3 regions of the Marinobacter sp. CP1 genome follow, and region 1 is predicted to be linked to each of the others. Evidence: predicted binding sites of a transcription regulator. Region 1 holds the regulator's gene; each other region holds the start of a gene.

Region 1 (9,928 bases):
GCGAGGATCGGCAGTGCGGCGTTCTTGGCACCGGAAATCCGGATTTCACCATCCAGAGGCTTGCGCCCTCTGATCAGAAGTTTATCCACAATAAATATCCTGTTTTGTCCGGACCGTTCAGCCCTGGCGCTCAGCCCATTCGGCCGGAGTAAATGCTTTTGGATGAAGGGCGTGAATCGAGCCATCCATGATCTGCTGGAACAGCGCCTTGTTGATCAACTGCTGGCGCTTGATAGTCGGCAGGCCTTCGAATACGTCACCCACCACGACGACCAGGTAATGGGTACCATCAACCTGTACCTGAACTTCACAGCCGGGCAACGCTTCTTTGACCAGCTCGGTGACTTGGGCGGCATCCATAGAAAATCCTCGGGTGTTTTGAAATCAGGGGCGAGATTGTAACCAATTCCGGCGCTCGGGTCAGCTTTAGCGTCCGGTCAACAAAGGGAGCTAAACCGGAATAATCAGTGGGCGGGATGGACGGCTTCCGGGCCAAACCCCTCAAGCTGATCATCAAGATTGCTCAGGGCTGCCAGCGAGGCCAGACGGCCGCTGACGCCACGAAACGAAAGGGCAACGCCCGCCTGATGCGCCAGGCGCTGCCAGCAGAACAGCATTGAGAGAACAGCACTGTGGGCCGTCACCAGTCCATCGAGATCGACGACAAGATCGGCAGAAGCCAAACGGATCAGCTTCTCACCCTGCTTTCTCAAGCCGACCACGGTGTCTGTGTTCACTTCACCGGTAACGACGAGCACGCCGTCCAGGAGCTGAACCACAGGCGAGCCGCTGGTCATGATTGGTTGACTTCCTGATCGAGGTTCAGACTTTCAACAGCGTCGCTCCACCCATCAATCACCGCCTGGATCTGGCCGCGGTTTTCTTCCATCTCCTGGCCGAATCGATCCCGGAAAGCCAGGCCTATGTTGACGCCCTCAACAATGACATTTTCCATCAGCCACTTGCCTTCCGCCGTCTTGTACATTGAATAGGTCACCGGGTAGCGATTACCGGAGGCACTGATCACTTCCATCTGCACAGAGGCTCGATCGTCACTCTGGGGGTTGATGGTCGCCTCCTTGACCTGGATCTCGAAATTCTCGGCATTAACCAGCGCCTGGGCGTAGCTGTCAAACAGACTGCGCTTGAACTTGGCCACGAACTCGTCTCGTTGCTCAGGCGTCGTTTGGCGTGCGTAACGGCCCATCACCCTGGCAGCGATGCGGCGGAAGTCGACAAAATCGGTCAGAGCCTCATCCATGCTTTTATAAAAAGCCTCTGGATCCCGCTCGTAGAGTCCGCGCTCCTCGTTCAGCTTGTCCACGAGCCGCTGGGTGTTGGCATCCACATACTTGCGAAGCTCCTCCGCTTCACTCGCCTGGGTCGGCGCGACCAGAGCCAGGGCCATGAAGAGGCCGATCAGAATGTGGTGTCTCAGTGCAAACATCAGGATCTCCTGTTTGATCTTTCCGGCCCGAATCAACGGCCCGATGCAAAGTTGCTGATCAGCCGTTCCAGGTTCATGGCCGACTGTGTCGAATAGAAGGTATCGCCCTCTTTCAGCGAATCCATCTCGGCGCCAATCGATATATCAATGTACTGCTCGCCGAGCAGGCCGGATGTACGTATAACTGCGGAACTGTCCGACGGGATATTGTCCACATCCGAATGAATCGACATCTCGACCCGAGCCTGGAAGGTTTCCGTGTTCAGGCTGATGGATTCGATGGTGCCAACCGTTACCCCGGCCATCGAGACCCGACCGCGGGGCGTGAGCCCGCCCGTATCGTTGAAATTGGCATATATGGTGTAGGTGCTCTCGGCCGATTTCGGCGACAGCCCGCTCACCTGAAGCGCCAGGACCAGCAAAGCTGCACAGCCTGCGATCATGAACAGGCCAACGATGATTTCAGTGGTTCTCTGCGCCATTTCAGGCTCCGGTATTATCTCGTTAATCGTTGATTCAGAAATCGCCAAACATGACAGCGGTCAGCACGAAATCCAGCCCCAGCACCGCCAGCGATGAGTACACCACGGTCTTGGTGGTCGCCGAGCTGATCCCTGCCGATGTCGGCACACAGTCATACCCCTGGTAGACCGCAATCCAGGCGCAGACAAAGCCGAAAACAACGCTCTTGATGACACCGTTCAGGACATCATCAACAAAATCCACCGACGACTGCATATTGCCCCAGAAGGAGCCTTCGAACACGCCCAGCCAGTCTACACCCACCAGCATACCGCCCCAGATGCCGACCACCGAGAAAATGACCGCCAGTACCGGCATGGCGATAAACCCGGCCCAGAGGCGGGGCGCAATGACGCGCCGAAGCGGGTCCACACCCATCATTTCCATGCTAGACAGCTGCTCGGTGGCTTTCATCAGGCCTATTTCCGCTGTCAGCGCCGAACCGGCCCGGCCCGCGAAGAGCAACGCGGTTACCACCGGCCCGAGTTCGCGCACCAGGGTCAGGGCAATCATCTGGCCGATAGCGGCCTCGGAACCGTAATCACTCAGAATTGTATACCCCTGCAGCCCCAGCACCATGCCAATAAACAGGCCAGAAACCACGATAATGGCCAGGGACAGAACGCCAACGGCGTACAGCTGCTTCACCAGAAGGGGGAAACCGGTCGCCGGCCTGGGCACACCGCCCAGAACGCCTGCAAGGAAACGGCCTGAACGGCCGAATGACGAGACGATATCAAGACCGAGCCGCCCGAATGCCGCAATTCTGCCAATCAAGACACACCCCCGGACAACCCAAAGTCCTGGGCGGCGCCCTCGGCCGGGTAGTGAAACGGCACCGGGCCATCCGGCTGCCCCTGGAGAAACTGCTGGACCTTCCCGGAAGGATGCGCCCGGAGCTCTTCAGGCGTGCCCTCCCCGATCACCTTGCCGTCCGAGATGATGCAGGCGTAATGGCAAATGCTCAGGGATTCGGGCACATCGTGGGAAACCAGAACGCTGGTCAGCCCCATGGAGCTGTTCAGATCGCGGATCAGCTTTACCAGAACGCCCATGGCAATCGGGTCCTGGCCGGCGAACGGCTCGTCGTACATGATCAGCTCGGGATCCAGGGCAATACTTCGGGCAAGAGCAACCCGGCGGGTCATACCTCCGGACAGTTCCGACGGCATCAGTTGGCGTGCGCCTCGCAATCCGACGGCTTCAAGCTTCATTAGCACGACATCACGAATCATGTCTTCCGGCAGCTTTGTGTGCACCCGCAACGGGAAGGCCACGTTCTCGAACACGCTCAGATCGGTGAACAGCGCCCCACTCTGGAACAGCATGCCCATCTTTTCCCGAAGGCTGTAGAGGGCTTTGCGCTTGAGCTTCGGCACTTCATGGCCGTCCACCACAACACTGCCCGAATCCGGCCTGAGCTGGCCGCCAATAAGGCGAAGCAGCGTGGTTTTCCCGGTTCCGCTGGGCCCCATGATGGCGGTGATTTTTCCGCGGGGGATGTCCAGGCTGACACCGTCGAAGATACGGCGCCCTGAGCGGGAGAACACGACGTCCTTGAGCGATATGTAAGCCGGTGAATTCATAGTCCTTACCTTTCAAAGAGGGGCTACATTATGCCAAGGAGCGCGCAAGCTCAATCCAAAGTGCCCAAAATGTACTGATAGCAATGATCAGTTTGACTGAACTTTCGGTAACCGGGCATCGTTGCCGGGTGAAAATGGTATACTCTGCCCAACATTTACAACGTCCCGACAGCCAGGCCCAAAGCCCGATGACCGAACAGACTCCCAGCGATTTCCGATCTTCTGCCATCCGCGCCATCCGCATTGAGCGCGACGCCATTGATGCCCTTGAAGGCCGAATCGACGACCAGTTCACGCGGGCCTGCGAAGTTATCATGAACTGCAAGGGCCGCGTGGTTGTGACCGGCATGGGAAAATCCGGCCACATTGGCAACAAAATTGCCGCCACCCTGGCCAGCACTGGAACGCCATCGTTTTTCGTGCACCCGGGCGAGGCAAGCCACGGTGACATGGGTATGATCACCTCCCAGGATGTGGTCATCGCCATTTCCAACAGCGGCAACACCAGCGAGGTGGTCACCATTCTGCCGTTGATCAAACGCATGGGCGCTCCGCTGATCAGCATGACCGGCAATGCCAGCTCCACACTGGCCCGGGAAGCCGTCGCCAATCTGGACGTCAGCGTTATGGTGGAAGCCTGCCCACTGGGTTTGGCGCCCACCTCCTCCACAACGGCCACCCTGGTGATGGGCGATGCCCTCGCCGTTGCACTCCTTGAGGCCCGGGGCTTCAGTGCCGAGGATTTCGCTATCTCTCACCCCGGCGGCAGCCTCGGGCGTCGGCTGCTGCTCAGGGTCTCCGACATCATGCACAGCGGTGATCAGATTCCAGTCGTCAACGAGGATACCCCCTTGAGCGGTGCTCTTCTTGAGATGTCCCGAAAGGGTCTCGGTATGACCACCGTCGTCAATGATAAAGGCACTCTTACCGGAATATTTACGGACGGTGACCTTCGACGGACTCTGGATCGATCGGTGGACATTCACAATACGCCCATCAACGAGGTCATGACCCGGCATGGTAAAACGATCCAGGCCGATCATCTGGCGGCGGAAGCGCTGAACATAATGGAGGAGATGAAGATCAACGCCCTCCCCGTTACTGACGACCAGGGGGGTCTGATTGGCGCCATCAATATGCACGACCTGCTGCGTGCCGGCGTTATCTAGGGGCTATGAGGAGCTGTTTGATATGAAGCACCAATGGCCGGATTCCCTGTTGGCAAAGGCCGTAAAGATCCGCCTGATCGCACTGGATGTCGACGGCATCATGAGCGACGGCAAGCTTTATTTCAGCGCCACTGGTGATGAGCTCAAGGCTTTTAACATTCTGGATGGCCTGGGTTTGAAACAACTGATGGCAGCCGGGATTACCGTGGCCGTGATCACCGGACGAAAGTCCCCCCTGACCGAGAAGCGCATGCGGGATCTTGGCATTCCCCACCTGATGCAGGGGCGAGAGGACAAGAAGGTAGCCCTTCAGGAACTGGTCAGCACCATGGATATCAGCCCCGAGGCCATCGCATACATGGGGGACGATCTGCCAGATCTCCCGGCACTGAGGTTCGCCGGACTGGGCATCACCGTGCCCAACGGTTACTGGCTGGTGCAGCAGCATGCCGACTACTGCACCATTGCCCGGGGCGGCGAAGGGGCGGTCCGCGAAGCCTGCGACTTGCTGCTGACGGCCCATGGCAGGCTTGACGCAGCACTTGCCCCCTATCTGGAGCCCGAGGCATGAACTGGCTGCTGGACAGACCCTGGCTGCGAGCACTGGCACTGGCTGCTACCGTGGTGGCAGCCGTATTCCTGCTCTGGCGCAGCGATGAACCCCCTGTGATTGATGACGAGGCAGCGGCCCTACGGGGAGACGCCGAACCAGACGGTTTCGTGGTGAATGGTCAGTACACCTCCTTCGATGAAGCGGGCAATCTCAAGATCCGGTTTTCCAGCCCCCGAATTGAGCAGTTCGAGGAAGGCAACCTGGCCACCATGGAATCTCCCCGGGCCGAGCTGTACGGGGACCAGGAGGCCCTGCCGTGGATTGTCGAGGCCGACAATGGCAGCTTGCTGCAAAACCAGAATCTGGTGTACCTGACGGACAATGTCCGGGTTCAGCGCACGATTGGCGAACGGGACGCCGTCCTGACAACATCAAGCCTGACCCTGGATAACGACCGGGGCATGGTATATACAGACGCGCCCGTAGAAATACGTGATGTTACCGGCATAACCCGGGCCACGGGCATGAAAGCGTGGATAGACGAACGAATTCTGGAACTGAACTCCCAGGTGGAAGGACTCTATGAAACCGGAAACTAACCGATACCGGCGCCTGATGGCTGCCCTGCTAACGGTCGTGATGATCGGCCCGGCGGCTGCATTTGACCTTGATTCTGACACTCCTATCAAGGTCACCGCAGATACCGCCCGCCTGGATGACGGCCAGGGCATTGCCACCTACACCGGCGCTGTGGAACTTGAGCAGGGCAATACCCGCCTGACTGCCGAGCGGGTCGTCCTGTACCGGACCGAGGACGGCCTGAGCCGGATCGAAGCCTCTGGTACGCCCGCTATATACCGTCAACCGGCGCGCGAGGGGGAAGGCGAAACCGATGCCCGTGCCCTGAACATTACCTGGTCTGCCACCGACAGCCAGCTGACCTTTGAACGGGAAGCAGTCATCGAGCAGAATGGCAACCTGTTCCGGGGTGATGTCATTCATTATGATACCGTCGGCCGGGTTGTCACCGCTGAGGGCGGCGCAGACACCGGCGAGGGCAGCGGCCGGGTAGAGATGGTGATTCAGCCACGCAGTACAGACAGACAGGGATCCGATGGCAGTTCTGAGAGCCAGTAACCTGGCAAAGAGTTACAAACAGAAAAAAGTGGTGATCGACGTTTCCCTGGAAATCCGCAGTGGGGAAATTGTCGGGCTGCTTGGTCCCAACGGTGCCGGGAAAACCACCTGCTTCTATATGATCGTTGGGCTCGTCCCCGCTGATCGCGGGCGGATCACGATCGACAGCCGGGATATCACCCCCCTGCCCATGCATGGTCGGGCCCGCCAGGGCATCGGTTACCTGCCCCAGGAAGCCTCGGTCTTCCGCAAACTGTCCGTACGCGACAACATCATGGCCATCCTCGAAACCCGGCCGGGGCTGGGCAAGGCAGAGCGGGAGAAGAAGCTCGAGGGTTTATTGGAAGAATTCCACATCACCCATATCCGGGACAGTGTTGGCATGGCATTGTCCGGCGGTGAACGCCGACGGGTGGAGATTGCCCGGGCACTGGCCATGGAGCCGGCTTTTATCCTGCTGGATGAACCCTTCGCCGGTGTGGACCCCATATCCGTCAGTGACATCAAACACATCATCCGGCACCTTCGGGACAAAGGCATTGGCGTTTTGATCACCGACCACAACGTGCGTGAGACCCTGGACATCTGCGAGAATGCCTACATTGTTTCCGGCGGCCACATCATCGCCTCCGGCAATGCCGACGCCATCCTGGCCAACCAGCAGGTCAAGGAAGTCTATCTCGGCGACGAATTCAGACTCTGACACCCAATGGCTGATTGTTTTGATGATCTGTAGCAAGTAAACTCGGCAAAGAACTTGCTAGGGTAAATTAAAATCACGGCAAGTAACCGGCATATAAAGATTTTTTCACGACTTATGACACAACGCGCTGATGAGTGACGGATCCTGAACCATGGTTATGAAAGCCTCCTTACAGTTAAAGCTGGGTCAAAGCCTGACCATGACGCCCCAGCTGCAACAGGCGATCCGGCTTCTCCAGCTCTCCACTCTCGACCTCCAGCAGGAAATCCAGCAGGCACTGGAATCCAACCCCATGCTGGAGACCTCCGAGGACGATGACCAGACCGACGCAGCCAGCGAAAACGACGAGCGCGAGGCCAACGCCACCGAGTCCGCCGCTGAAGCTGCCCCGGAACCGGCCAGCGACTGGGATGAATCCGAGAACGGCCCGGACTGGTCCTCGGAGAACGAGATTCCTGACAACATTCCGGACGATCTGCCGGTTGATACCGCCTGGGACGACATCTACCAGTCCGCACCAGCGCCGGCAGCCCGCAACGACGACGAAAACGATCACGATTTCGAAACCCGTAATTCCCCGACCGAAACGCTTCAGGATCACCTGGAATGGCAGCTCAATCTGACGCCCCTCAGTGAACGGGACCAGGCCATTGCCCATGCCCTGATGGATGCAGTGGACGAACGGGGCTATATCACCAGCCCGCTGGAGGAAATCCACGCCGGACTGCTGGATGAGAACGATGAAGACCCCCTTGAACTGGATGAAGTGGAAGCCGTGCTTCACCGCCTGCAACACTTTGATCCGCCCGGCGTGTTTGCCCGGGACCTACAGGAATGCCTGCTGATCCAGCTCAACCAGCTGCCGCCGGAAACACCCTGGCTGGCCCAGGCACGCCTTGTAATTACCCATTACATCAACCTGCTGGGCAACCGCGATTACGCCCAGTTGCTGCGCCGCAGCCGCCTGAAAGAAGACCAGTTGCGGGATGTCCTGGCGCTGATCACCGGCCTGAATCCGCGGCCGGGCGATGTCATTGACCGGGCCGAACCCGATTATGTGATTCCGGACGTGATCGTTCGCAAACACAATGGCCGCTGGCGTGTTGAGCTGAATCCTGAAATTGCACCGCGCATCCGGGTCAATGCCAGCTATGCTTCACTTATAAGGCGTGCGGACAGCAGCGCAGACAACACCTACCTGCGCGACCAGTTGCAGGAGGCCAAGTGGTTCATCAAGAGCCTGCAGAGCCGCAATGAGACCTTGCTGAAAGTCGCGACCCGTATTGTCGAGCACCAGCAGGGATTCCTGGATCACGGTGAAGAAGCCATGAAACCGTTGATTCTTTCAGACATCGCCCAGGCGGTAGAGATGCATGAATCGACCATTTCACGGGTAACCACCCAGAAATACATGCATACCCCCCGTGGCATTTTCGAGCTGAAGTACTTCTTCTCCAGCCATGTCAGCACTGACGAGGGTGGAGAATGCTCCTCCACGGCCATACGCGCGATGATCAAGAAGCTGATTGCGGCGGAAACGCCCAAAAAGCCGTTGAGCGACAGCAAAATTGCAGCCATGCTAGGGGAACAGGGTATCAAGGTTGCGCGACGCACCGTTGCCAAGTACCGGGAGGCCATGCACATTCCGCCGTCCAACGAGCGCAAGCGGCTGGTCTGAATACCCGGGGGCCGGGACGCAACACCGTATTCGCCGGCGCATAATGCGCCAGCACCCAGACCGGCTCCCGGGAGCCGGCACGATGACAACAGGAGACGCCTATGCAACTCAATATTTCAGGCCATCACGTAGAACTGACTCCCGCACTGAAGGATTATGTTTCAGAGAAGTTCGAGAAGCTCGAGCGTCACTTTGACCACATCAGTAACTGCCAGGTGACCCTGGAAGTGGAAAAGGTGCGCCAGATTGCGGAAGCCACGTTGCATGTGGTTGGTGGTGAGATTCACGCAAAGGCAGAAAATGAGGATATGTACGCAGCCATCGATGCCCTGATCGACAAGCTTGACCGTCAGATCCTCAAGCACAAGGAAAAGAATGTAGACCGGATGCACGGAAACGGCTCTCGCTAACTGACTGTTTTCATGCAATTCATCTAATCGAGCTGCGACATGAGTAACGTGTCGCAGCCTTTTTTTTAACGGAAACGCAGTCGATCCATGAGCGACACATCCCTGACCATAGAGAACATTCTTGCTCCGGAGCTCACCCTCTGCAGGGTAGCTGCGTCCAGCAAGAAACGGGCCCTGGAGTTTATTGCCGAGCAGATAAACCATCAGGACAACACGCTCAGCGAGACCCAGCTCTTCAACAACCTGATTTCCCGCGAGCGCCTGGGCAGCACCGGCATTGGCCAGGGAATCGCCATTCCCCACTGCCGTCTGGAAGGACTTGATCACGTGGTGGGCGTGCTGATGACGCTGGAAGAAAGCGTCGAATTCGATGCTATCGACAATCAGCCGGTGGATCTGATTTTCGCCCTGATCGTCCCGAAGGAAGCAACGAGCGAACACCTGGAGCTGCTCAGCCAACTGGCTGAAAAGTTCAATGAGCGGTCGTTCTGTGATCGCCTCCGGCAATCCGAGGACGCCAGCACGCTGTACCAGCGCATGACCGCCTCAGGCGGCTGATATTCACTGCAGTGGAGGTAAGGTGGTCATGAAGCTGATTATCGTCAGTGGCAGGTCCGGTTCGGGCAAGAGTACCGCACTTCATGTGCTGGAGGACCTCGGGTTTTATTGCATCGACAATCTTCCTATTGGCCTGCTCTTCCCCCTCACACGGGAAGCCGCCAG
Region 2 (9,928 bases), 510 kb from region 1:
CACCAGTTACTCTGACTCGATCCTTGAATTCGTTACTTCCCATAGATGTAACGATTACGCTTACCTGAGGCTCACGAATATACGTGGCAAGCTCCGCCTCTATACTCTGCGCAAGTGACTCGGGCGAAACCCCAGCCGCTTTGATATCACCTATGAGCGGAACCGAGATCATCCCATCCGGCCTGACCGGCACGGAAATACTCAAATCCTGATTTCTCCAGACTGACACTGAAACAACGTCGGTTACGCCGAGAATATAGGGCGCGTCTGAATCGCTACCTGCCGAGTTTAATGCCTGCTGAATTTTTTCAGGAGAGGAGGCGGTTGTTGATGCACAACCGGCTAGCATGGCGATAGCCAATCCGGTGAACAGTAAACAAAGGTGCCGGGAGAGCAATGTCATCGTATTACCTCAATACAGTTCCATGATGTAAAAACAGTTCCTGGAGTTCAGGCTCCAGGAACTACCTCGATCCTTTCTTAAACAATACCACCTCTACTGTCTGGATTATAATCAATAGATCAAGCAGCAGACTCTGGTTTTTGATGTAGTAGAGGTCGTATCTGAGCTTTTCACGCGTGTCTTCCTCGTTGTCGGCATAGGCAAAGCATAGTTGCGCCCAACCCGTGAGGCCAGGTTTCACCCGATGACGTTCGTTATAGAACGGAATTTTTTGATTGAGTTCCTCTACAAACACGGGCCTTTCCGGTCGGGGCCCAACGAATGACATGCTACCATTTAGGATGTTGAAAATTTGGGGAAGCTCATCGATACGAACTTTACGAATGAACTCTCCCACTTTCGTTACCCGAGAGTCATTTTTGCTTGCCCACACTGCCCCGTTTTTTTCTGCGTCGGTAATCATTGAACGGAATTTATGGACTTTAAACGCTTTACCGTTAAGTCCGACACGTTCCTGACTATAGAGCACTGGAGCTTTGGCCCCATCTTCGATTTTGATGGCGATGGCCGTCAGAATTAACAGAGGCAAAGAGGCCACAAAGAGAATTCCTGCGGCGAAGAGATCAAGTGAACGCTTGCCAATGCCTGATACTGAAGAGACGTTGAAGCCATCCGAGAAAACAAGCCAGCCGGGCGTAATCATCTCCAGTGCAACTTTTCGCGATTCCCTCTCATAGAAACTGGCACCGTCAACTATTTTGACACCCTCCATTTTGCATTCCAGCAAATCCTCCATAGGCAAACCTTTCCGCCTGTCATCTACTGCAACCACGATCTCTGCAACTGGGTTATTGAGTATAAACTGATGAAGTGATGAAGGAAGGTCCAGGAGATATTCCTTACCGACTTCGATAGATGTGTCCGGCAAAGGAACGAAGCCGACTAGCTTGAAACCTTTTCTGTTGAACGGTGTTTTCAGATCTTCGAATAGTTGCTTAGCTCTCCGACCAGCCCCCAGGACCAGAACTTTTCGCCTGAACGTATCTTTGCCAACTAGTGCAAAAAATACCGACCGCCCGAACCCCAACAAGAAAACACTGAACACGGAGGCAGAGGTCAGGGCTCTCTGGTCACCGAGGTACCAAAGCCAATCGCTGGCGAGAAAGTAAAGAAAACCGCAGGCAGGGATGGCAATGATAACCGCCATAATAGTCCGCAACATCATGCCAGACATCCCTTCTTCTACCTTGGCCTGATGTACACCAAGAGCAATCATGATCAACAGATTTACGACAGCGAATACGATGCAAGAAGGGATAATAAAGGCGACGCTGGACCAGAAAAGCTCAATATCACCAAAGAATCGGAAAAACACAGACAGCGCAAATGCACCAGACAAAAACACCCAATCGATCAGACCCAAAATTACAAAAGGGAGATGAAGATAGTGTTTGAACAACCTGATGTGGGCCACATCGACTCCTTGTGGTGCTCGCGAGCGAACTTTCTGGGCTTCCAATGCGACGGACGCGATACCGCGAGCAAGATTGTACGTCAATTACGGTTAAGTTCAATCTTCATGTAAAGTCATGATTTGTAAAATGGCGTTAACTTAATCATCGCTGGTAAGACCCTGTATCGGTGACAGTTGTCGAATTCCTTTACGGATTCTATAGATCACGATTGCATTATGGTTCCCATCATCCTGTCTTTACGTTCTTTTAGACAAAATGGCATGGCGCTCGCTTGTTTCTTAAACGGGGCCTTGAGAGGGCCGAACTGGATAGGATGTAAAAAGGGAAGGAAAATCCATGAAAATATTGAACAAAACTCTGCTTTGCACGGCGATTGCTGCAGTATCCGCACCTGCGAGCGCGGCGATCATCTACAAAGACGTGGCTTACGGTGCAGACGCTGCAACCGCTGAGTCCGCATTTCTGGCTGATACGTATAATCGTGTCACCGAGGGCTTCGAGGGCTTCAATCCGTCTGCAGCGCAAGATGCGGACGGGGATGGCTATCAGGCCTTTGTTGCAAATGAACCACAAAAAAGCTGGGTCCTCGCTCAGGAATCTTTTTCCACTTCTGTAGGGACGTTTTCGCTCACCTCCTCTCAGTCTGCCGAGGGCGATGATGTCGAACCTGAAAAGCTCATGATCGAAGATAGTGAGTCCGGCGAGTTTGGCAGGGAAAATCTTGGCAAGTGGCTCGACAGCAACGACGCGCTTTCGGTCAAGTGGAACATTATGGATGGTGAAGCCGGGAAGCGAAACGCTATCGGCTTTTACTTGTCTGACGCCAACGACATTAACGCCTCTTTAAAGCTTGAATTTGAAGATGGCAGCGTGTCGGACGACATTGAAATTGCCTCACCACTCTCCAATAGTAATATCGCTTACATCACAATCTTCTCCGATATCTTCTTTGACAAAGCCTACCTTACCTTCAACAACGGTGAAGGCACCAATGATGGCTGGGGTATCGACAACGTTTCGGTTGCACGCGTGCCAGAGCCAGGCACTCTCGCCCTTTTGGGCCTTGGACTCGCAGCTTTGGGCCTAGGTCGTAGCCGAAAGATCAAGCACTAATCACGTCAGTGAGCTCCATAAAAAACCCCGATCGAAAGATCGGGGTTTTTACTTTCTGTTTAGAGAGCCGGATACCACTTGGTCCGGCTAACGTTAATTTAAACAGCTTTCTTCCTGCGAAGAACACCAAGCCCTAGCAGACCCAAACCCATAAGTCCGAGCGTTGCGGGCTCCGGGACACTAGCGTACTTGATCTTCTCGATATAGCCACCTACTGAATCAGTCGGCCCAACATGAGCAACCGCAAAATAGCTCGCATTAACCAAGTTATCACCTGTCAGCGCAAGCAACTCGCCATCAGTTGGCTTAGTATTTGCTCCATAGATACTGAAGTAGTCTTCACCATTCATTGAGTAGAAGATGTCGAATACATCTGTAGCGTCTGAAGAGAACTTATCTTGGTGGCTAGTTCCGGACGCTTCATCCCCGGCATTTAGCCAAACTTCCATGAGTGTAACCATGCCTTTGAAATCAAAAAACAGGATTTCATCGGTATTGGCGTTATTATTAAGGCTGCCTTCAAAGTTATCTGTGTCACCATCCGCCAGACCAGAATCGACACCCAGGCCTCCGTTCGCCGGGTCGGTATCTCTCCAGACTCTTACAGGTAGCGGGTCCTCATTCGGCTCGGCCGGCTTCATTGTCTCAATATCAGAACGTACGAAGTTGATTCCACAGCATAAGTTGCTGGTTGAGTAACCAGCCCTGACGAAGAAATCTGTGTACTCAATCTCCGGCTGTTTGATCTCTGAACCGTTGATCGGATCAGTTGGGTCATCAAAAATAATTTCTGTGGCCAAGGCACTAAACGAAAACGAACCTGCGAACAGCCCCGCTGCTAACAAAGTTATCGGCTTTTTCATCGGTCTCACCTCTGCGTAAATCCATTTTGGTTTGGGACTACAACTCCCATGTTCTCCAAGGTGTAGTTATTCACCCCGTGTCGTAGCTGAGCAATTAGCGCGCCAGTAACGGGAAATTTAATTGATTTATGCACTTGTCTTATCGGTCGAAATATTCAAATCGCCAGAATGTAAATAATTCTGACAGTACAAGTTTTAAAACCCGCAAAAGATTTTAGAGCATAAAAAACATGGGGGTTCCGACTCGTTGCGGTGCGATCGTTTTAATTTGAGGGCAGTCCAGCACTAACGAGCAAACTCAGTGACAAAATTAGCTACGTTTGTCTGTTCAAGTTTACCCTGATCTTCAAAAAGTTCTAAAAGCGCCAAAGACCTTGCCTGGGGAAAGCAAGCGCCCAAATTTCTGTGGAACTTCGATCTAAGCTCTGAAATCGCCTCATCTCGTCGGCGACGATGTCCCAGAGGATACTCCACCTCTACTTTCTCGGTACTAGTGCCGTCACTGAAGAATACCTGAACTGCGTTCGCAATAGAGCGTTTGTCAGCTTCAAGGTATTCGCGCGTATACCGCTCCTCTTCCACGACTTCCATTCTATCCCGCAACACGTCAATGAGAGGATTGGCCTCGTGGAAGCTGTCTTCGTAATGATCTGCAGTAAGATTACCGAAAATAAGCGGTACGGCCGTCATATATTGCAGACAGTGATCCCGATCAGCGGCATTGGCGAGTTTTCCTACTTTTGAAATTATCCGAATTGCAGATTCGTGGGTGGTAATTACGATTCGGTCAATCGAGTCTAGCCGATCCCTGACCTGGGGATGCAGTGTGACAGCTGCCTCTGCTGCCGTCTGTGCGTGAAACTCAGCCGGGAATGAAACTTTGAAGAGAATATTTTCCATCACATAAGAGCCGAACTCCTGTGAAATCGAAAACTCTCTCTGCCCTTCGGGCTTAAGCTTCTGGTCTTTGTTGGTTTTGCTGAACAGGACATCGTAGAAGCCCCATTGGGGCGCGGTTAGCACACCGGGTATTCCCATCTCTCCGCGCATGGCAATATCGGCAAGCCTCACTGCCCGCGATGTGGCATCGCCTGCGGCCCAGGATTTGCGGGATCCGGCGTTCGGGGCATGCCGGTATGTTCGGAGTGACTGGCCATCCACCCAAGCGTGGGAAAGCGCTGAGAGCATTTGCTGACGATTCGCTCCCATCAGTTTCGCCGCAACGGCGGTGGAGGCCACCTTTACCAACACCACGTGATCCAGCCCGACGCGATTGAAGGAGTTTTCAAGGGCCAGTACACCTTGAATTTCATGGGCCATTATCATGGCCTCCAGCAAGTCCTTCACTTTGAAAGGATCTTTACCTTCCGCGACGCGTTTCTGCGATAGATGATCTGCGACGGCCAGTATGGCGCCCAGATTGTCTGAGGGATGCCCCCACTCTGCCGCGAGCCAGGTGTCGTTGTAATCCAGCCATCGAACGATACAACCGATGTCCCACGCTGCTTTCACCGGGTCCAGCCGGTAAGGTGTTCCTGGTACACGGGCGCCATGGGGAACCGTTGTTCCTTCAACGATTGGGCCAAGATGTTTGGTGCACTCGGGAAAGCGCAACGCGAGCAGTCCGCAGCCGAGTGTGTCCATCAGGCAGTAGCGGGCGGTATTCCAGGCTTCTTCGCTGGTTATTTCGTAAGTGAGGACGTAGTCCGCGATTTTTTGCAAGACTTCGTCGTAGTCGGGACGTTCGTTGAGATCGAATGTGGAGCTCATAATGTTTCTCCCAAAAGAATTGCTATGCCTAGAGCCTAGCTCACACACATTGGGAGACAAGGCACCTGGATTGCGCACCAGGTGCCTATCAGAAAGAGCTTTTACATTGGCCGATGCAAGGGCAATTTCCTAATGCCGAATATACCCGTCAAACCAAGAGCAAAAAGAGCCAACGTGCCCGGCTCTGGCACATCGACCACCAACGGCTTCACGCTGAGCTCGACGTAATCAAACGCCGTATATGGCTCGTTTGGTGCGTTGAAGTTTACGCCGAGAACACCATTCCATACACTATCGCCATCACTGAAAACATCATAAAAATCGAGTTTCGCGAAAGCGCCCTGGATCAAACCATCGTTCGGACCGTTGTTTTGCAAAGTCACCCCCAGAGTTTCTTTTCCCGACGCATAAATAAACTCTATGTTCGCCGGCTGGACATCATAATCGGCGAATACCATATTAAAGAAGATATCGGTACCGACCGTAATGTCTGCTTTATCCACTTCAAAAAGAAATGAAAAACCCGGTTGATTCGGCAGAGTACTGGATAGACCTGAAGGGAAGACACCTCCACTGCCGGGGGTACCCGTGTTGGCGTTATAAACCTGCTCACTTGCAGAAGAGCTGTCGTAGCTGGTTGAGAGGCTGATATCAGTGAATGTTGCGCCAGTCGTTCCTGTATCTGTGAATCCGGAACCATTAATGGATTCGCCGTTTCTGTTATCGAAATCATCTCCCGAACCAGTGGCTACAGTGTTATCACCATTCATGCTTGGAAGAACATCATTCGGCCCAAGGTGACCATCAGAATTTCGGTCAGCAGTGCCTCCGTCACCCGTCAAATCGGCGAAATTGGGATCAGCGTCGTAGCCGAAACCATCGTTATCGCCAATCCGGATCTCGGTGAACGGGGCAGCCGATGCGACACCTCCAATTGTGCTCATTACCGCCGCTGCTAGAATCTTTTTAGTGAAACGAGTCATGATCACTTACTCCCTGTTTCCTGTTCAGGACATCCGATAAATTTCGGGTCTATCATCGGAGCCGCGTGGAAGGATTGGACTTTCGAAATCCATCCATAGTCAGTTAAAAATGCAAAACCAATGCCGGTTATCGGAATTTTGCCAAGGTTTCATTTTTAATTCAGGTAGTTACAAATTATATTCAGTGACAGCCTGGTGCATTCCGCCTGACTGTACGAAAGCGCAATGTAAAGGTTTTTGACGGTAATTCTGCGATTGAGGGATACACTGCAGTAATGGACAAAGCTCTCCTCAACGATTGGGCCGAGATGTTTGGTGCATTCGGGAAAGCGCAGAGCCAGAAGACCACAACCAAGGGTGTCCATCAGGCAGAGGCGAGCGGTTTTCCAGGCTTCTTCGCTGGTTATTTCATAGGTAAGAACGTAGTCCGCGATTTTCTGCAAGACTTCGTCCTAGTCGGGACGTTCGTTGAGATCGAATGTTGGTGACACAGCAATCCCTCCCTGTCTTTCAATGATTGTGTGTCTAAGCCTAGTTGAGTGTTCGGCAGAGACAATTGTTACACCATTGCATTCGCCAGTGTCCGAAATTTTTACATCTCGCAGTTGGAGGTTTTCACCACAACGAACTGCTTCGAAGGTAACCCTTTATAAATCAGCCGGATCCTCTTTGTGGTAAGCTTTTTGCCTCCGCCGTAAGGGACATCACTAATTACAGGGAAGCATGATGATGAAAAAGTTTCTTCTGCCATTTGGCCTAGGCCTAGTAGCAGCTTCTCTCTTCTCGTTGCCAGTGTCTGCGGTCCCGATCAGTGCAACGAACGTGAGCGGAATATGGACTGCAACGACTCCCGGATCTTCCGTTGTGAGCGGGATCAACACCGACACCATCAAATGGGGTCACCCCGTATACTGGCACAAACAGAGCGGCTACAAATTCGACGGCTTCGCACCACCAAGTTTTCCGATTGAAGAAAGCACACCTTTTAACTTGGGCGCTTTTATTCATTTCAATTATCCGGTGACGGGTTCAACCCTCGAATCTGCTTCGCTGAAAGTTTCAACGACTCTATCCATCAATGGCACGACAAAGTCCATCGACTCACTCTTCGATTTCGTTCATTGGGAGACAGTAAATCACCCTTACTATGGCCGGTGCCCCAACGGCGGATACGATGGCGACTCTCTAAATCGTTATGGATGTGCTGATCAAGTGACTTTCACGCGAAATGAAGGCGCCTCACAGGAATTCATCCTGGGTAATACCGCATATTATCTCGACATCGCCGGCTTTTTTTACAACGACGAGCTTGCAAGCGAATTCTGGACCAAGGAAAAAAGCAAAAACTATGCGCTTCTTGCTGGCGTGGTCAAAACACGAACCATTGAAGTTCCAGAACCCGGTACGGTCGCTTTGCTTGGTCTGGGGCTAGCGGGGCTTGGTTTCGCACGTCGGAGAAAACCTGAATTTAACTGAAAACTGGATGATCGTCGGAAAATAATAAAGCCGGGGATTGCCTCCGGCTTTTTCGATCATCGACAGTATAATTGGCTAGGAGAAGTAGGCAGGCACCCTCACCCAACCTTCCATCAAAACCCGCGCACTGCGGCTCATAATGGCTTTGGTCGCGGTCCACTGACCATTCACTTCCTTCGCTTCTGCCCCAACACGCAGAGTGCCGGAGGGGTGCCCGAAGGTCACGTGGGTGCGGTCGCCACCACCTGCAGCCAGATTCACCAGGGTTCCGGGAACCGCCGATGCCGTGGCAATGGCCACCGCCGCCGTGCCCATCATGGCGTGGTGGAGCTTGCCCATGGACAGAGCGCGAACCAGGACGTCCACATCCCCTGCCCCGATGTTTTTGCCGCTTGAGGATACGTAATCAGACGGCTTCGCCACGAAGGCCACCTTCGGGGTGTGCTGGCGGTTGGCGGCTTCTTCGATGTTCTGGATCAGGCCCATTTTTACAGCGCCATGGGCCCGGATGGTTTCAAACATCAGCAGTGCCTTGGGATCACTATTGATGTCATCCTGCAGCTCCGTGCCTTTGTACCCGATGTCTTCGGCGTTCACGAAGATGGTGGGGATGCCGGCACTGATCATGGTGGCTTTCAGGGTGCCTACGCCCGGCACTTCCAGGTCGTCCACCAAGTTGCCGGTAGGGAACATGGAGCCTTCGCCATCAGCCGGGTCCATAAATTCCACCTGCACTTCAGCGGCCGGGAAGGTGACGCCGTCCAGCTCGAAATCGCCGGTTTCCTGCACTTCACCGTTGGTGATGGGCACGTGGGCGACGATGGTCTTTCTGATGTTGGCCTGCCAGATACGCACGGTGCAGGTGCCGTTCTCCGGAATCCGTTCTTTGTCCACGAAACCGCTGTTGATGGCGAAAGCGCCTACAGCAGCAGTAAGGTTGCCGCAGTTACCGCTCCAGTCCACAAAGGGCTTGTCGATGGACACCTGGCCGAACAGGTAGTCGACGTCGTGATCCGGCTGGGTGGGTTCTGCCAGGATCACGGTTTTGCTGGTGCTGGAGGTGGCGCCGCCCATGCCGTCGATTTGCTTCTGGTAGGGGTCGGGGCTGCCGATCACCCGGAGCAGGAGTTTGTCCCGGGCTTCGCCTGGTATCTGGCAGGCTTCCGGGAGGTCCTGAAGGCGGAAGAAGACGCCTTTGCTGGTGCCGCCACGCATGTAAGTGGCGGGGACTTTGATTTGGGGAGCGTGGGGCATGGTTTTACTCTCTGTATCCGTGAAGATGGGGTCAGAAGAAGGCTTTCTTCTGCCCCCTTGTTTCCTGGCTCAGGCAGCGCCTTCGGATTGCAGGAAATCTTCCGCAAACCGCTGCAACACACCACCAGCGCTATAAATAGACACTTCCTCAGCGGTATCCAGGCGGCAGATAACCGGCACACGCTCGGTGCTGCCGTTCTTCCGATGGATGACCAGCGTCAATTCGGCGCGGGGCGCCGGGGTGCCTTCTACGTCGTAGGTTTCTGTGCCGTCGATGCCCAGAGTTTTGCGTGTGGTGCCCTCTTCGAACTGCAGGGGCATCACACCCATGCCGATCAGGTTGGTGCGGTGAATGCGCTCAAAGCCTTCGGCCACAATCGCTTCTACACCGGCCAGGGCGACGCCTTTGGCGGCCCAGTCACGGGACGAGCCCTGCCCGTAGTCGGCGCCAGCGATGATGATAAGCGGCTGCTTGCGCTCCATGTAGGTTTCGATGGCTTCCCACATGCGGACCACTTTGCCCTCCGGCTCGATGCGGGCCAGGGAGCCCTGCTTCACGTTGCCGTTTTCGTCCCGGACCATTTCGTTGAA
Region 3 (9,928 bases), 2.0 Mb from region 1:
GGCACGGTTCTGAGCTGGGGTTTGACAATCCAGTCCTGGATCGTGCGGATTTCCTGCAAGCTGTACTGGCTCTCGTCCTCAGCTTTCAGGGAATACATCAGGATACGTCCCAAGCCCGTGGTGATGGGTCCTAGTTCGGGTTCCCCCATGCCCTCCGGGATCTGGCGCTTGGCTTCTGAAAGCCGTTCGTTTACCAGCCGCCTGGCGAAGTATATATCGGTGCCATCTTCGAAATAGATGGTCACCCGGGAAAGCCCGAAAATCGACGTGCTCTGAACCTTCTGCAACTTGGGGATGCCGTACATGCTGATTTCAATGGGATAGGAAATCAGCGTTTCAATATCCACCGGCGACAGACCAGGACTGGCAGTAAAAACCTGAACCATGGTAGGCGTCGCGTCGGGAAATGCGTCCACCGGCAGTTTTTGAAATGAAAATACCCCGGCAACGATCACGGCGATAGCAAAAACAATCGTCATCAGACGGTTGTTCAGCGCATAATTCACAATTGCGTTAACCATGTTCCCCCCGGGTTTTAGTGTCCGTGAGCGGCGCTACGGCCACTGGCGGTAATGGCCGACATCAGATCAAAAGCGCCTACTGAAACTACTTCCGTGTTCGCGCTGATGCCGGACTTGATCTCGATCCAGTCGTTTGCCTCCTTGCCAAGCGTGACGGGAACCGCCTGGTAGGCCCCTTTCTCATCGCCCGGAACAAACACAACGGATTCATCGCCAATGGTTTGAACCGCATCATCCGGAACCAGCGGCAGTGATGCCTCCGATTCCGTCATGATTCTGGCCGTGGCATAGGTATTCGGGCGAAGGTCGCCCCTCGGAGACTCCAGCACAACGCGAACCGGGATGGTGCGGGTCTTTTCATCGAGCATGCTCGACACCCAGGATACCTGCCCACTGTGAAACCGGTCGGAACTTGAATCCCTGGAGGAAATCTGAACCTCGTCTCCCGTTGAAATCTGGTCAATATCGGATTCGGACACCTGAAGAATGGCCCACAACACCGAGGCATCCGCCACGATGAAAGGCGTATCCGACGGACTCAGCGTTTGCCCCAGACGAACATGCATCTGCTCGACACGCCCCTCAATGGGTGAGCGGAGCGCGTATTGCGCCAGCCCCCCACTGTCACCTGACGACTCGCTGCCGTAAACCGCCAGTTGTTCCCGCACGGAATCGTACTCCGCTTTTGTTTCAAGAAAGGCAGCCTTGGCATCCAGGAACTCTTCTTCACTGGAAATACCCTGTCCCTGCAACTCCCTTTCACGATTGTAGTCAGACTCGGCCGCTTCTTTGCGGGCCTCCAGCGAGATTAACCGGGAGCGAATCCGGGCCAGCTCCACACTGTTCAGGGTTGCCAGTAACTGCCCCTTATTGACACGATCCCCCAGATCAACCGCCAACCCTGTCAGTTTTCCCTCCAGCAGCGGACCAACCTCGGCCACGCGGTCCGGCACATACTGAATCTCGGCAGGTGCCGTGACAATTGCGCCAGCGCGCCCCTTGGCAGCCGCCACAGTCTGAATCGACAGTAACTCTGTCTGCTCCGGCGTCAGATGGATCTGGCGGGACTGGTTTTCCTCTCCGGCATGCTCGGCTTCTTCATTTCCGTGCTGGTCACCCTCGGCTTCTCCGGCAGCGTATACCTGCTGCAAGCTCAGAATGCTGACAACAATTAAAAATATCTTAAGATTGCGAATCATTCATTCACCCTCAATATATAGAGAACGGTCAATTTCGAGTTTTATACCCTCAGGAACCGGCTGACATCGACAGAGCACCTCCTGTGCTTATCTCCAGCGCCCGGACGGCATCGATATAATCATTCTGCGCCTGAACGTATTCCTGCCTTACCGACAGGAGATTGTCCTGTGCCGCCAGAACATCCGAGGCACCGACCTTGCCCGCCCGAAGTGCTTTCTGCATCAACTGTAATGTTTCCTCTGAACGCTCCAGGATCGACTCGTTCATCTGGCGCAGTCGAACGGCGGTGGATTCATACCGGGCCACAGCCGACACAACCTGACGCTCTGTAGCCAGGCGCAAAGCCTCTGCCTCAAGCTCGGAGGTTTTCAGCCGCGCAGCAGCTTGTCTCTGCTCACCGGAATAATCATGAAAAACGGTCAAAGGCATCGACACCCCTGCACCGAAAAGGTTGGAGCCTTCCTCACGATCATAAAATCCGAAGACTTTCAGATTTGGAATCGTCAGGCTTTTCGCAACTTCAAGGCCAGATTCATCCGCTGCAATTCTTGCGGCCGCCGCTTTCAGGTCCGCTCTCTGACTCTGTGCCATCTCGACAAGCTGGCTGGTCGGAGGCAGGTCTTCGAGCGTCACATCAAGCTCGCCGGTCACCCCAACGGCATCGGAGGGGGACACCCCGAGCACTTCGGTAAGGTCAATTTTTGATTGCTCGAGCTTTTGTTCCGCCGAGGCTTTTTGATTCCGGGCCCTGGCAAGCCCAATGACTGCGGTATTGAGATCAATCCGGGTTTGTTTACCCTGTTTTACGGACATTTCAACCAGGTCTTTGGTGCGTTGCATAAGTTCAACGGCACGGGTTGCGGTTTCCAACTCTTTCTGAGCCAGCAGTATCCGGAAATAGGCGGCCCGCACCCGCGCCTTGGTGGCTACCTTCAGGTATTCAAGCTCCTGTTGCCGGGACGTGAGATTACTCCGGGCACGCGACTGCCCAAGGTCGCCGCGATTACCCATCCAGATCTCCTGAGTAACCCTCACCCCATATTCCAGGGACTCGTCGGCCTGATCCGGGGCCTGACGGGCCCCCAACTCAAACTCTGGATTGCTCGGCGCCCAGCGGCTGGCATGATCAAGCTGTCCCTGCTGTATCGAGACCGCGGCCCGCCTCAAAGCCAATACCGGGCTATTCTCGAAAGCCATCACCATGGCCTGGTTCAGGGAAACAGCCTGGCTGGCTTTGGCCTGCTGATATTCTTTCAGCGACACACTCTCTTTTGCCTGGGCCGACACCATGGGAGAGACGGCCAAGGCTCCCGGAACTATCATCGCGCACAACAACAATCGTTTGTTCATTCAGTATCATCCTGGCTGTTTGACTGAGGTCAGTGAGTCAGCATTTTTGCGTGGGATTCCGGAGCGATCTTACAGACAAACCTTTAATACAGTTTGAAATTCAGGCACCGGATAAGAAATGAGCTTTGGCGGCAGGGGGGGCAGAGGTAAGGGCGAGGATGTCGAGTCACCGGGCGTCAAGGCAGGCGCACGATGGTGGGTTCTTGCATGATAAATAAAAACCGGCCCGTCATTTGGGCCGGCTTTTTATTCTGGATCTGAATTGCTTGTGATCACTTGGCCGATCAGAAACTCCTGCTCCAACCCAGCCAGAACTTCGGGTCATCCGAGTTGACAGAGCCAAGCGCGTCGGTTGACTCAATGTCCGCGTACTCCACGTTAACACTGAAGGAACCGAAGTTTCCCGCATCCTTTGTAACGTTGGCGGCGACGTGTGAATAACTTGCCTCACCGACAGAAGCCTTGCCGTCATCAGCGAAGTCATAATAGCCAAGCGTAACACCGGCACTGTAGCTGTCCTGCAGAGGCACCCCAACAGAGGCGTAGTAATAGGCATCTCCTTGCACGAACACCCCATCACCACTGGTGTCGCTGTTGATCGTGTAGGCTAGGCCTACAGCAGCAATGCCATAGCTGATCTCGCCGTAAAGTTCGCCGAAATCAATGGAGTCCGGCGCGTCAGGATACGCATAATAAATGTACCCAACGTCATAACCCAGTTCTTCCACAGAGCCGGAGAATCCGGCATAAAGATCAAGCTCATAGCTGGTGCCGTCACCAAAATCGACATTGGAACCCCAACCACCGGCGTAGAAGCCCGACGCATGCTCATAATCCAACCCTCCCTGGACAGCCGCAGCCCCGTCTGTCTGGGTGACGCCCCGGAACAGATAGTTGCTGCTGGCGCTCACATTTGAGCTGACGTCAGCGCTAACAATGGCGGGCGCAGCCTGAAGTGCTGCAAGCAAAGTGATACTGATAAATCCGGATTTGGTGAAAAACTGCTTCTTCATAATGGATACCTTCGGTTGGGTTTCATTGCTCCAAATATGATTTAGCAAAAGTCTTGCCACATCTTATTTATTCTTGTTTATCATTATTATAGAGACAAATCGGCACATTCTGAGCTTGCCCCCGAAAAACGACCCAACACCTAGCGCCCCAGAACCTGTCACCGGCCCGGACCAGCGCCCTGTTTTGATGCATTCTCTGTAACCATTCTGTAATCTTTGCCAAATAGACTTTAATAGCGCTTCAACACACACAAGCAAACCGAAAAAGGTGAGACAGATCATGAGCAAGAAATATTTGGGCTTGGCTTTGGCGATTTCTGCCGCTTCTGCTGCACAGGCCGGAAACGTTACGACCAGCGGCGAAGACCTTGTGATCGATACCGACAGCGGTATCAAAGTGAAAGTGTCGGATAACTCTGCGTCTTTTCAGCTCGGCGGGCGCATTCAGTGGGATTACGACGCCACGCAGTCTGACGACAACGGTGTTGACACTACCGATTTCGATGTGCGCCGGGCACGCCTCTACGCCAAGGGCCACTTTGGCGACTGGGCGTACAAGACCCAGTTCAACGTCGCTGAAAGTGATGGCGCCGACGGCGGTACTGCTGAAGACCTGTACATTCGTTACATGGGATTTGGCTCAGCTGCAACCGTGACTATCGGTAAACAGAAAGAGCCATTCGGCCTGGAAGAATTAACGAGCTCAAAAGACATCTCAGCGCTTGAGCGATCTGCCATGACCGAGCGTTATGCCCCCGGTCGCAGCGGCGGCATCCAGCTCAGCGGCAAAGGCAGCAACTGGACCTACGGTATCGGCTACTTCGAGGCAGGCGGCAATGGCAGCGACGATTTCAATAACACGGCAGTAACCGCACGGGGCACGGTTGCACCGATTCAAACGAACAATATGGTTGTTCATCTTGGTGCGGGTTATACCACGCGTGATGCCGACACTCAGGCCGATGAGGTCGATACGTTTAATCTGGAGCTCGCCGGCGCTTCCGGGCCCTTCCATGCCCAGGCCGAATATTTCGATTCCGAGGAAGGCCAGGTGGATGTTGATGGTTATTACGTACAGCTTGGCTGGATCATCACCGGCGAAAGCCGTCCTTACAAAGCCGGAGCATTCAAGCGGGTAAAACCGGCATCACCCAAAGGGGCCTGGGAAGTTGTTGCCCGCTTTGAGGATGGTGACGGAAAATACAGTGATGTGGGGCTGGCCACGACCGACGGTGAGCAAACAACACTGGGCGTTAACTATTACGCCAACAAGAATGTTCGACTTGGAATGAGCTACATGGATGGCGAAGAAGCCAATGGCGCTAGCGGAGATGAAGTGCGTGCGAGGTTACAATATGCATTTTGACCGCATGGAGGTCGCTTGAATGAGTTTGCGGCTTGATATAGTTCTTGAGAGTTAATGAAATACTCAGGTTTTGGGCAGATATTAATCTGCCCATGCTTTTGTCTGCCCCCCCCCCACCCCGCCCCCCGCTAATAAAGTTCATCTGAGGTTTCTGGTGTACATTGAGGTGGACCCCATCAGTTGGACAGCCTGAAGGTGCAGTTAAGCTCTGATCCGGCTGTATTCCTGAAAAAAGGAGGCCCGTATGGACGGCTTTGCGAGACGTATAAGGTGGTGGCGCGTTGTTCAGCTCTTTTTGCCTGTGAGCCTATGGAGGTACCCCTTGAGAGTCAGGTTCAATCTGACCGATATCAAGGTTGTCGCTGACATTGGCGCCCTAAACTGAACGAGCGACTTATCGATGAAATGTTGACTCCATTCAACCGTTTATACGGCCGCTGAAGGTACCACTAGGATGAAAATGATGCTAACTCCGCTCACTGCCAGGAATGGCCAAAAAAACCAGAAGTCGTTGCTTGTCTTTGCCATTGGTTCGGTTCTGGCCTCTGCCGCAACGCCTGTCCTGTCCATGACCTTTACCGAAGCCTTAACCGGGGGAAAGGTTTCGCTTGATGTTCGTTACCGTTACGAATTTGTGGATCAGGACAACCCTCTTGATCAAGCCCATGCTTCTACCGTTCGAACCCGACTGGGGTACCGGACTGGTGATTTTAAGGGGTTTGAGGTGTTTGCCGAGGCGGAAGATGTGTCCGCTGTGGGGAATGAGAACTACAATAGCACCATCAATGGCATAACCGATCACTCAGTAGTCGCTGATCCGACGGAAACCGAAGTCAACCAAATTTACGTGCGTTACAAAGGTTTTTCGGATACCAGCCTGACCTACGGCCGTCAGCGCTTTGCTCTGGACAATCACCGGTTTATCGGTACGGTTGGCTGGCGCCAGAATGAGCAAACCTTCGATGCCTTTGTCGGCACCAACGAGTCGCTTCCGGACACGAAGATCACAGCGGGCTATCTTTACAATGCTAACCGGGTGTTCTCGGATGCCAGCCCTAATGGCAATTTCCCAATGCAGTCGCCGATTTTCAACGCACAGTATCATGGCTTGGCTGCCGGAACCCTGACCACTTACGGTTATCTTTTCGACTTTACCAACGCAGACGTCAACTCAACCCAGAATTTTGGTTTGCGGTTCGCAGGTGGCACCGATGTATCGGAAGACGCCAGGGTCCTGTACACCCTGGAGTACGCAATCCAGAAAGACTATGCAGACAACCCGCAAAGCTTTGAGGCCGCTTATTGGCTGGCGGAAGTGGGGCTCGCAGTCTACGGCCTGACCTTTAAGGTGGGTATGGAGACTCTGGAGTCGGACGACGGCCGGTCATTCCAGACGCCTCTGGCGACGCTTCACGCGATGAACGGTTGGGCCGACCAGTTCCTGGTCACCCCGGACGATGGCCTGCAGGATCTATACGTATCGGCGGGTGCCTCAGCAAAGGGGGTCAAGTGGCTGGCCGTTTATCATGACTACAGCAGTGACATCAATAGCCTGAGCTATGGCTCCGAGCTGGGGCTGCTGGCTGTCTACCCGATCAACAAGCACTACACGGTGGGTGCCAAGTTCGCCAGCTATGCCGCCGATGGTCGTGGCGTGGATACGGACAAGGCCTGGTTGTGGGGAGAGGTCAAGTTCTGACCTTATCACTGTTGCGGTGAACAGACATTCGCCTGATAGAGGGCGGGTCGCCCCGACCGGGGGTAGACAATCCGAAGGATAAGGGTCGCTGACGAACGCTGCGGTTGAGGAGGTCTCAGGCAGCGTTTGGCTCTTGGAAACGTCGTAAATTTACAGAAATTGATGTGTTAGCTATGCTTTGGATGGAATCTAAACAACAAGGAGAAGCACGATGGGTAAAGCTATTAATGGTAAGTTCGAGAACATGGATCAGGCACGCAATACGCGAGACGATCTTATTGGCAGCGAAATCCCACAGGATGTGATCTTTATTGATAAGGAAGAGCAGACGATCCGGGTGATGTTGCCGCAGGAGGAGGCCGGGGAAGTTTATGAGATCTTCGATCGACACGGCGTCACGTATAAGTGAAGGCTCGTGGCCCTGTGCGTTGGGCTGTTCCTGGGATCACTCCGCAGTGGTCAACGCGCGGCTGCGGTCATGACGCTGATCCAGTCGGCTATGCGGAAAGGGCATGATCCCTATGGGTATCCAAGGGATGTTCTAACCCGACTGCCGACACAGAAGAGCAGCGCCATCGGCGGACGCTTACAACGGAATAAAATAGTGTTGGTCTGTTGGGAACTTATCGGTAGATCGTATGCCTTAATTTGTTAATGTCACAGATTGGTGCTTGAAAGCAGGATGTCCGCAAAGAATCGCCCCACTATTGTTGTGTTGCTGTCACTGCTTTTGGTGTTCAGCGGGCCTGCGTTTGCTTTGCCTTGCCGCCGGGGAACTTCACAAGTTTTACCGATACCGGTTCCCAGCTGATTTTTGCCGCACAGGCGGCCCACTACCAGGATCCCTTCCTGGCTTCTATTACACCCCCTCCAGAACATTACTCCTGAGTCTTAACCGGTTTTTGCCCATCGCGGCAAACTCATTAACGTTAGTTCTTGCAACAAAGTCTCGTCCTTCGGTTCATTCGTAACGGGGCTTTATATGGAGTGAATCAAATGCGCAATTCAAAAACCAGGCTCACCATCACAGCGATTCTTCTGGCCGGAACCATTGGATCCTTCTCTGCATTGGCCCACGAGGACGAAGGAAAAGGCATGAGGGGGATGATGAATATGATGTCTGATATGTCCCCCGAAGACCGTAAAGCCATGACTGAGGCGTGCATGAAAATGATGCAGGGGCATGGAAACGGGCCGGAAGGACGATTATCAGGTCATCGCCTTCAACGCCAACGGCCAGCAGCGTGTGTTCCGCGAACACAAGGATTACTGAGGTCAGCTCTGTGAAAGTGATGCCTTTTCGCCTGAACTCCGCCACGGTGCGGTACTGGCAAGATGCTATGGCGGGCACGGGCCATTATCAATAACGGCAGGTCCAGGGAAGGCATCAAATTCGATTTCTGGGCAATTTGACAGACTCACCGAACTTGGAGGGCTAAATGCCTGATCTTGCAACTTGGGGAATTGCCGCCGCGTTTGCCGGTGGTCTCATATCGTTTTTTTCACCCTGCACGCTACCTCTGGTTCCCGGCTACCTGTCGGTCGTGACTGGAGGTGCCCTGACCGAGGCTTCGAATCGGTTGAAGGCCCTTTGGCTGAGCCTGTGTTTTGTGATGGGGTTCAGTCTGATCTTTATTGCCCTGGGAGCAAGCGCAAGTGCTTTAGGGCAATGGTTGATGGCCTATCGTGAAGAGGCCAACCTGGTGGCCGGCGTGCTCATCGTTCTAATGGGTCTGTTTATGCTGGGCTGGTGGAGCATGCCGGCGTTGCAGCGCGAATGGCGCATTGGACAGTCACTCGAAGGCGGACGTCCCACTGCCGCCTTTCTTCTGGGGATAGCATTTGCCATCGGCTGGACACCCTGTATAGGTCCCATACTCGGGGCTATATTGGCGCTCAGCTCCACCCATGCCAATGCCGAGGCGGGTATGCTTTATCTTGCTGCCTATTCTTTAGGGCTGGCTATCCCGTTCCTTGGCACCGCCCTCTTCATTGAGCACTTTCGACAACGAGTGCGCTGGCTCAGTCGCTGGAGTCGACTGCTGAGAGTGTTTGCAGGCCTGGTACTCGTTGTCATGGGCGTGTTGGTGCTCACCGGTCAGATGACTCTATTCGCCTCGTGGATGTTGTCGACGTTTCCAGTTCTTGGAAGGCTTGGCTGATCCTCTCTAATTCTTTAATTCGTGGGGATCGTTTCAGTGGGTGCTATCCTGACGCAGCCAGTGTAGCTGAGTGTAAAAAGCCTATCCGGCCCTGGGCGCTGAGCGAGTCTGCCGGTGTTCAGGATTACGTGTTAGATGGGATATTCCTGTAAGGAAGGCGAGGCCAGGCTCGACCTCAGTGCCATGCCCGCGGTCATGTTTACCGATCCTCAAGTCGCCACCGTTGGCCTCTCTGAAGCCGAAGCAGTTGCTCGGGGTGCAGGTTGTCGCAGCGGAAGGCGGTGAAATTATCCAAACGGCGGTGATGGCGTTACGAGCAGGTTTGACCGTTCAGGAAATCGGCGATGACTTGTTCCCCTATCTGACCATGGTTGAAGGACTCAAGCTCTGTGCGCAAACGTTCACCAAGGATGTAAAACAGTTGTCATGCTGTGCCGGATAAATCATTTGAACGCGGCTCTGGGGTTTCTTGACCGAGATCACAATCTGATTCGGTTTAAGCCGGTGATTCATTTTGGATTCAGGTAGATATGCTCTGATGATCTGGATGGCGCTTATGCTGGGTGTTCGTCTGCCTGATAAAAGCTCCGGTTGGCCAATTAAGGAAAGGGGACCAA

Evidence for each region. The regulator sigma-54, encoded in region 1, starts transcription at its own class of promoters, with help from an activator protein. The targets are predictions, from matches to a motif close to ANTGGCATNNANNTTGCTNT.
Region 2: a site for sigma-54 is predicted at 2,133-2,152, ahead of ACP86_RS23055 (PEP-CTERM sorting domain-containing protein). Genes of this name have one in related genera too.
Region 3: a site for sigma-54 is predicted at 4,126-4,145, ahead of ACP86_RS11710 (TorF family putative porin). Genes of this name have one in related genera too.

The regions. Positions count from the first base shown of each region.
Region 1 is NZ_CP011929.1:541,125-551,052, forward strand. It holds gene murA (UDP-N-acetylglucosamine 1-carboxyvinyltransferase) at 1-89, opposite strand, end outside; gene ACP86_RS02525 (BolA family protein) at 118-360, opposite strand; gene ACP86_RS02530 (lipid asymmetry maintenance protein MlaB) at 465-797, opposite strand; gene ACP86_RS02535 (phospholipid-binding protein MlaC) at 794-1,447, opposite strand; gene mlaD (outer membrane lipid asymmetry maintenance protein MlaD) at 1,480-1,929, opposite strand; gene mlaE (lipid asymmetry maintenance ABC transporter permease subunit MlaE) at 1,964-2,746, opposite strand; gene ACP86_RS02550 (ATP-binding cassette domain-containing protein) at 2,743-3,555, opposite strand; gene ACP86_RS02555 (KpsF/GutQ family sugar-phosphate isomerase) at 3,744-4,724, shown strand; gene ACP86_RS02560 (KdsC family phosphatase) at 4,747-5,295, shown strand; gene lptC (LPS export ABC transporter periplasmic protein LptC) at 5,292-5,876, shown strand; gene lptA (lipopolysaccharide transport periplasmic protein LptA) at 5,860-6,414, shown strand; gene lptB (LPS export ABC transporter ATP-binding protein) at 6,392-7,117, shown strand; gene ACP86_RS02580 (RNA polymerase factor sigma-54) at 7,269-8,795, shown strand; gene hpf (ribosome hibernation promoting factor) at 8,897-9,205, shown strand; gene ptsN (PTS IIA-like nitrogen regulatory protein PtsN) at 9,293-9,763, shown strand; gene rapZ (RNase adapter RapZ) at 9,792-9,928, shown strand, end outside.
Region 2 is NZ_CP011929.1:26,855-36,782, forward strand. It holds gene ACP86_RS00110 (XrtA/PEP-CTERM system exopolysaccharide export protein) at 1-403, opposite strand, end outside; gene ACP86_RS00115 (TIGR03013 family XrtA/PEP-CTERM system glycosyltransferase) at 465-1,877, opposite strand; gene ACP86_RS23055 (PEP-CTERM sorting domain-containing protein) at 2,215-2,991, shown strand; gene ACP86_RS00125 (PEP-CTERM sorting domain-containing protein) at 3,090-3,854, opposite strand; gene prpD (2-methylcitrate dehydratase) at 4,140-5,624, opposite strand; gene ACP86_RS00135 (PEP-CTERM sorting domain-containing protein) at 5,726-6,607, opposite strand; partial or broken gene ACP86_RS21935 (MmgE/PrpD family protein) at 6,886-7,050, opposite strand; gene ACP86_RS00145 (THxN family PEP-CTERM protein) at 7,331-8,083, shown strand; gene prpF (2-methylaconitate cis-trans isomerase PrpF) at 8,159-9,337, opposite strand; gene acnD (Fe/S-dependent 2-methylisocitrate dehydratase AcnD) at 9,407-9,928, opposite strand, start outside.
Region 3 is NZ_CP011929.1:2,530,724-2,540,651, forward strand. It holds gene ACP86_RS11695 (efflux RND transporter permease subunit) at 1-521, opposite strand, end outside; gene ACP86_RS11700 (efflux RND transporter periplasmic adaptor subunit) at 536-1,720, opposite strand; gene ACP86_RS11705 (TolC family protein) at 1,770-3,071, opposite strand; gene ACP86_RS11710 (TorF family putative porin) at 3,356-4,084, opposite strand; gene ACP86_RS11715 (OprO/OprP family phosphate-selective porin) at 4,365-5,450, shown strand; gene ACP86_RS11720 (alginate export family protein) at 5,905-7,149, shown strand; gene ACP86_RS11725 (hypothetical protein) at 7,361-7,558, shown strand; partial or broken gene ACP86_RS23240 (transposase domain-containing protein) at 7,583-7,804, shown strand; gene ACP86_RS11730 (cytochrome c biogenesis CcdA family protein) at 8,589-9,311, shown strand; partial or broken gene ACP86_RS11735 (mercuric reductase) at 9,468-9,753, shown strand.